DNA from 2 places in the Vibrio sp. SCSIO 43133 genome. Region 1 is predicted to be linked to the other one. Evidence: riboswitches for the same ligand, from Rfam matches in the RefSeq annotation. Region 1 holds a riboswitch; the other holds the start of a gene.

Region 1 (3,368 bases):
TCATATGCATTGGAACATGGCCTGGACCTTCAATAATTACTTGTACATCGTGTTCCCAAGCAATTTTAGTGAGTTTCCCAAGTGTGCGTAATTCGGCAAACTGAGCTTCATCATTGGCATCCGCAATAGAGCCAGGGCGTAAGCCATCTCCTAAGGAAAGAGCCACGTCATAGCGTGCACATATCTCACAGATTTCTTTGAAGTTGGTATAGAGGAAACTCTCCTCGTGGTGGGCAAGACACCACTTAGCAATAATGGATCCGCCGCGAGATACGATTCCAGTAACACGTTTAGCAGTCATCGGAATATGACTCAGAAGTAAGCCAGCATGTATAGTAAAGTAGTCAACGCCCTGCTCTGCTTGCTCGATAAGCGTATCACGCATAACTTCCCAAGTAAGATTTTCAGCAACCCCATTCACCTTCTCTAAGGCTTGATACATAGGAACCGTACCAATTGGCACTGGGCTATTTCTTAATATCCACTCTCTGGTTTCGTGGATATTACGGCCCGTCGACAAATCCATTACCGTATCGGCTCCCCAACGAGTACCCCAAACAAGTTTTTCTACTTCTTCTTCAATCGATGAAGTTACTGATGAATTGCCGATATTGGCATTAACCTTCACCAAGAAATTGCGTCCAATGATCATTGGCTCTGACTCGGGGTGGTTAATATTGGAAGGAATGATCGCGCGCCCTTCAGCGACCTCTTTTCGAACGAATTCTGGCGTAATCTCTTTAGGTAGGTTAGCACCAAAGTGCTGACCCGGATGCTGCTGGGTGAGCATTTCATCATTGAGTTTTTGACGTCCCATATTCTCGCGTATCGCGATGTATTCCATTTCAGGGGTAATGATGCCTTTCCTAGCATAATGGAGCTGAGTAACACATGCGCCCTCTACACCTCGTCGGATACGGGGAAGCTGGCCATAGCGAAGCTCATCAAGCGTCTCATCCTCAAGTCTCTCTTTGGCAAATTCAGAGCTCACACCGGCTAATACTTCCGTATCAGAACGTTCATCAATCCATTGTTCTCTTAACTTTGGTAGGCCTGAATAGAGGTCAATATGGTGGTTTGGATCGGTATAAACACCGGACGTGTCATAGACATGAATAGGTTCGTTGGGAACATAGATAGGATTATCTTGACTGCCTCCTATTAGGCTATCGGCCAACGATATCTCGCGCATAGGGACTTGTATGTCACTGCGGCTACCTTGAATATAGGTCTTCTGAGAGTTTGGATAGGGAGTCACCGATAGCGTATCGATGAAGTTTTTTGCTTCCAGTCTGCTTTGCTTACGTGTCGACATAGCATTTCCTTATATATCATATAGTTATAAAAGATAAATGCTTGACGGATGTATGAGTACAAGAGGTATCAACCACAATAGCTTGCGCTATTTGATAAATAAAAGAGGGAGGGTTTCCATTTTATTTCTCCTGTTCCCTTCGCTGGTACTAACCAGATCAGGTTCAACGGATCCCGAATTAACGGTCTCAGCCCTAAGGCACTCCGACAAGTATTGAAGCGATTATAGAATAATTAGTTCCGATTTTTCAACCAAACTATGTATCTTTTTGTTTAACTTTTGATCAGCAACTGAAACCCTATCCAGCATGCAGAGATACTTAGAACCACATTGAGTAGAACATTAAGTCCCATTTTCAAAAATGCTCCCTGTTGCATCAAGAGTACATTGTCCATGGAAAACGTAGAAAAGGTAGTTAAAGCGCCAAGAAACCCAAGACCTATTATTTGACGCCATGGTTCTGGGGCAAGTACCTCAGTCTCAAAAGCGGCTATGAGTAACCCCATAATAAACGAACCAACTACGTTAACGGTAAGTGTCCCATAAGGGAACCCTCGACCAAAAAGTACAATACATAATTCTGAAACTAAGTAGCGTGAGCATGCACCAAAAGCACCACCTATCGCTATAAAACCTAAAACTGCAAACTGACCCATCATCGAGTACCTAAAATTAAATGCCTATAGAGCTAATAGTATACGAACACTTGATGATTTCGACAGAAGTCAGCGAAAATTATGTTTTCATAAGACACAGATAGTCTATCGTTTGTAGTCAAAATTTAAAACGTTACAGGAGTCACTTTTAACTCACTTTGACGTATCCCATTAGTCCTGTCTTCATATGTTCAATAACATGACAGTGATACATCCAGCTTCCAGGGTTATCTGCAACAAATGCAACTTTTGCTCTGCCGTTTTTTCCAAGTAACACAGTGTCGGTATGAAATGGCTCGACCTCTTTGTCATCCAGCTCAAGCACTGTAAAAGTATGACCATGTAGATGAATAGGATGGTGATACTGTGTGACATTTCTGAGATCGAAAATATAAGTACGGCCCAACTCCAACTCTGCAATAGGATCTGGTATTTTATCTTCACTCATGCCTTCCCAAGCTCTTTTGTTCATTAACCAGAACTTAGGTATAGCTTTACCGTCTTTACTTGCTGGAGTAACAGCCCCTTCCCACTCGAAGACAAAGTCCTTGGTGATGGCATTCGATAGGTCAGGCTTTGGAATTGGGTTTAATGGTAAGGATGGTATCTTTTGTTCCTTAGCAACGCCCTCACCTTTGACTGAGAAAGAACAAAGAGGAAATGGGAAGTTACCCTTTAGGTGGCGAACATAAACTGTAGAACCATCTTGCTTAGGGGCAACTATGGCCAAATCAAGACGCATACCTGGGCCCATTTTATGGTCAGTAAGCTTATACGGAGTGGATATTGGGTTTCCATCGATAGCAATTACCCAAGCTGTCGCACCTTCTACAGCGATCTTATAAGTTAAGGTATTATCAACATTTACCACACGCGCTCTAATAAGCCCGTTAGGACGAACTTTGTAATTAGGTTCATTGGTACCATTAACTGTTCCCCACTCACCAGGAGTACCCATACGAGCGCTATATCGGGGAATCATTAGCTGCTTCCAATTACCTTTTTTGTCTATGTGCCAATTTTTTAATACTAATTCCATATCATGATCGAATTCTAAAGGCTCGCTCTCTTCAACAATAAGCGCTCCAACCAGTCCCTTGCCGAGTTGAACCACGCTATTCATATGAGGGTGATACCAAAAGGTTCCGGCATCTGGCGGCGTAAATTCATAGATAAAGGTTTCATTAGGCATTATCGGGGGCTGACTTAGGAAAGGTACGCCATCCATCTCGATAGGTATTCGAAGTCCGTGCCAGTGAATCGTCGTGGGTTCGTCTAGCTTGTTAGTGAAACGAATGACTACCTTCTGTCCTTGCTTGCAGCGAATTGTGGGCGCAGGAATTTGGCCGTTAAAGCCCAAGACCTCGGTTTGATATCCTGGAACAAGTTCTGCAGTC
Region 2 (3,368 bases), 410 kb from region 1:
CAAACGTTCTAAGTTCGTTCACTACCATCCACGCACTCTCATTATGAACAATCTTGAGTTCGATCATGCGGATATTTTTGACGATCTTGAAGCCATCAAACGACAATTTCATCATTTAGTTCGCACTGTTCCTGGAAACGGCCGCATCCTTGCTCCACGTAAAGATAAGGCGTTGGGTGACGTACTAGGAAGAGGGTGTTGGAGTGAAGTGGAACACACGGGAGAGAATGCGGATTGGCATGCTAACAAGTTAAAGCGTGATGGTTCGCATTTTGAAGTGTACCTACATGGCAGCAAAGTCGGGGAAGTTAAGTGGGAGCTAGTGGGGGACCATAATGTCGATAACGCCCTGATGGCTATTGCTGGAGCAAGGCATGTTGGCGTGACTCCGGATCTTGCGTGCGAAGCATTAGGCAAGTTTATCAATACCAAGCGACGCTTGGAGCTGAAGGGCGAAGTGAATCAAGTCACGGTATACGATGATTTTGCCCATCATCCAACGGCAATTGAACTGACTTTAGGCGGTTTACGTAACAAGGTCGGCAAGCAGCGAATCCTAGCTGTTTTAGAGCCACGCAGTGCCACCATGAAACGCGGCGTGCACAAAGAGACATTAGCGCAATCGCTCACTCAAGCCGATGCGGTGTTCTTATTCCAACCCGACAATATTGATTGGTCAGTAGAAGAGATTGCGCACTCATGCTCGCAACCAGCCACAGTCAGTGACTCTATTGATGAACTGGTGCAGGCCATTGTTGAACAGGCTCAACCAGGCGATCAAATTCTGGTGATGAGCAATGGTGGCTTTGGTGGTATTCATCAAAAATTATTAGAGGCATTAGCGTAATGAAACCCGTAGAGAAAGCGATCACGCTGGCATTTACTGGTGCATCTGGCGCTCCTTATGGGATGCGCCTCCTTGAGTGTTTGTTAGCTCAAGATTATACCGTGTACTTATTGATCTCTTCCGCTGCGAGAGTGGTGTTGGCGACTGAACATAATATTAAACTGCCGAGCGGTCCGGATGCCGCGCACAAAGCACTAGTACAAAAACTGAATTGCTCGCCAGATAAGCTGGTGGTGTGTGGTAAAGAAGATTGGTTTTCACCAGTGGCTTCCGGGTCAGCAGCGCCTAAACAGATGATCGTCTGCCCATGCTCGGCTGGTAGTGTGGCTGCGATTGCTCATGGGATGTCTGATAACTTAATTGAGCGTGCTGCTGACGTGGTAATGAAAGAGCGTGGTCAACTTCTCCTAGTGGTACGCGAGACGCCATTTTCAACCATACACCTAGAAAACATGCACAAACTTTCGCAAATGGGCGTGACCATCATGCCAGCTGCGCCTGGCTTTTATCATCAGCCAGAATCTATTGAGGATTTAGTCGACTTTATTGTGGCTCGTGTGCTTGACCATATGGGTATCGACCAAACTCTCGTGCCTCGCTGGGGCTACGATCAGCGATAAATCCACATCAATCAAACGAGTTTAGGGATAGATTTGGCGAATCTGTGACGAAAAGGTTACAATTCGCTTTCTAAAGGTTGTGACTCACGGGGTGCACTAGCAGTGGTGCTGAGAGAAGGTAATACCTGACACCCGTATACCTGATCCAGATAATGCTGGCGTAGGGATGAGAACTCCGTTCTATGGAGGCTTTTTCTGGATCATATAATATAAAAATATATATCTAAGGATAGAACCAGTGAAAGTACATCAACTCGCTAAACTTGCTTTGGCAACGACACTTCTAAGTGCCTCTCAACTCGCTGCGGCGAATACACTTACCGTTTATACCTATGATTCGTTTGCTTCAGATTGGGGCCCTGGTCCAGCGATTGAAAAAGCATTTGAAGCTAAATGTGGATGCGATCTCAATTTTGTTGCACTAGATGATGGTGTCTCGATTCTAAACCGCCTGCGTCTAGAAGGCTCCAGCTCCCAAGCCGATGTCGTACTTGGCCTCGATAATAACTTAATGAGTGAAGCGAAAGCCTCTGGCTTGTTGGCTAAACACAATGCTGATCTTTCTGTGCTTGAGTTACCAAACGGCTGGAGTGACGATGTTTTTGTTCCTTTCGATTACGGTTACTTTGCGTTTGTTTACAACAAAGAAAAGGTAAAGAATCCACCGAAAAGCCTGAAAGAGTTGGTTGAGCAACGTGATGACCTTAAGGTGATTTATCAAGATCCTCGCACTTCAACTCCGGGTCAAGGACTCTTACTTTGGATGAAGTCTGTTTATGGTGATGACTCCAGTGAGGCATGGCAAAAGCTCGCGAAAAAGACCGTAACTGTGACCAAAGGTTGGTCGGAAGCGTACTCTATGTTCCTTGAGGGAGAGTCTGACTTGGTTCTCTCTTACACGACCTCTCCGGCTTACCATATTATTGCCGAGCAAGATAAGCGATTTGCAGCCGCAGACTTTTCGGAAGGCCATTACACTCAGGTGGAAGTGGCGGCTAAAGTGGCTAGCAGTGACAAGCAAAAGTTGGCTGATGAATTTATGCAATTTATCGTCTCAGAAGACTTTCAATCAAAAATCCCAACAGGCAACTGGATGTATCCTGTTGTTGAGAGCAAGCTGCCTGAAGGTTTTGAGAGCTTAACCATTCCAAGTGAGGCGCTGACATTTAGTCCAGATGAAGTGGCGAATAACCGTAAGGCTTGGATTCGCGAGTGGCAGTCTGCGCTGATTAAGTAGTATTGGCATCTAAGAAAATCTACAGATTATCGCCCCTGTACAAGCAGGGGCAAGCCAATACTGCACCAGAGCTTCACTGGTGTGACGAATCGTTATCGTGTCTACTTCTCCATTGAGGTTATTGTGACCCAAATACCAAAATCAGGTTTAGTGATTGCTTTGCTCATTGCCATATATGTGCTGGCTTCGTTGTGGACACTGCTTTCCTACTCGTCAATGACTGATATTGCTCTGCTGTTTACGGACCCATACTATCAGCACGTAGCCAAATTTAGCTTTTGGCAAGCAAGTCTATCAACGTTGCTAAGTGTAGGGCTTGCTATCCCAGTGGCACATGCGTTTTCTCGTCGCCATTTTTGGGGAAGATCATGGTTGCTCAAATTGTTTGCGACCACCTTGGTGATGCCAGTACTGGTCGGTGTGTTTGGCATTGTCGCCATTTATGGCAATCAAGGCGTTATTGCTCAATGGTGGCTCACTTCGAACGATTCTATGCCGTTTTCCCTCTATGGCTTGAACGGTATTTTGCTCGCACACGTATTCTTTAATTTGCCTTTTTCAACCCGTTTGCTTTTAGTGACGATAGAAAGTGTTCCACTAGAGCAGCGCAAGTTAGCACTGCACTTGGGAATGAACAGCTGGCAGTGTTTTAGATTAGTGGAGT

What was found. Region 1 has a riboswitch for thiamine pyrophosphate ahead of thiC (phosphomethylpyrimidine synthase ThiC). Riboswitches for the same ligand answer to the same signal wherever they lie in the genome.
Region 2: linked by a shared signal. The riboswitch ahead of thiB (thiamine ABC transporter substrate binding subunit) and the one ahead of thiC (phosphomethylpyrimidine synthase ThiC) in region 1 are both predicted to bind thiamine pyrophosphate.

Annotation. Positions count from the first base shown of each region.
Region 1 is NZ_CP068024.1:3,531,390-3,534,757, forward strand. Features, by position in the region: gene thiC (phosphomethylpyrimidine synthase ThiC) at 1-1,315, opposite strand, end outside; TPP riboswitch at 1,433-1,531, opposite strand; gene crcB (fluoride efflux transporter CrcB) at 1,588-1,971, opposite strand; gene JKJ11_RS16480 (multicopper oxidase family protein) at 2,120-3,368, opposite strand, start outside.
Region 2 is NZ_CP068024.1:346,836-350,203, forward strand. Features, by position in the region: gene mpl (UDP-N-acetylmuramate:L-alanyl-gamma-D-glutamyl-meso-diaminopimelate ligase) at 1-847, shown strand, start outside; gene JKJ11_RS01825 (flavin prenyltransferase UbiX) at 847-1,467, shown strand; TPP riboswitch at 1,545-1,651, shown strand; gene thiB (thiamine ABC transporter substrate binding subunit) at 1,736-2,704, shown strand; gene thiP (thiamine/thiamine pyrophosphate ABC transporter permease) at 2,828-3,368, shown strand, end outside.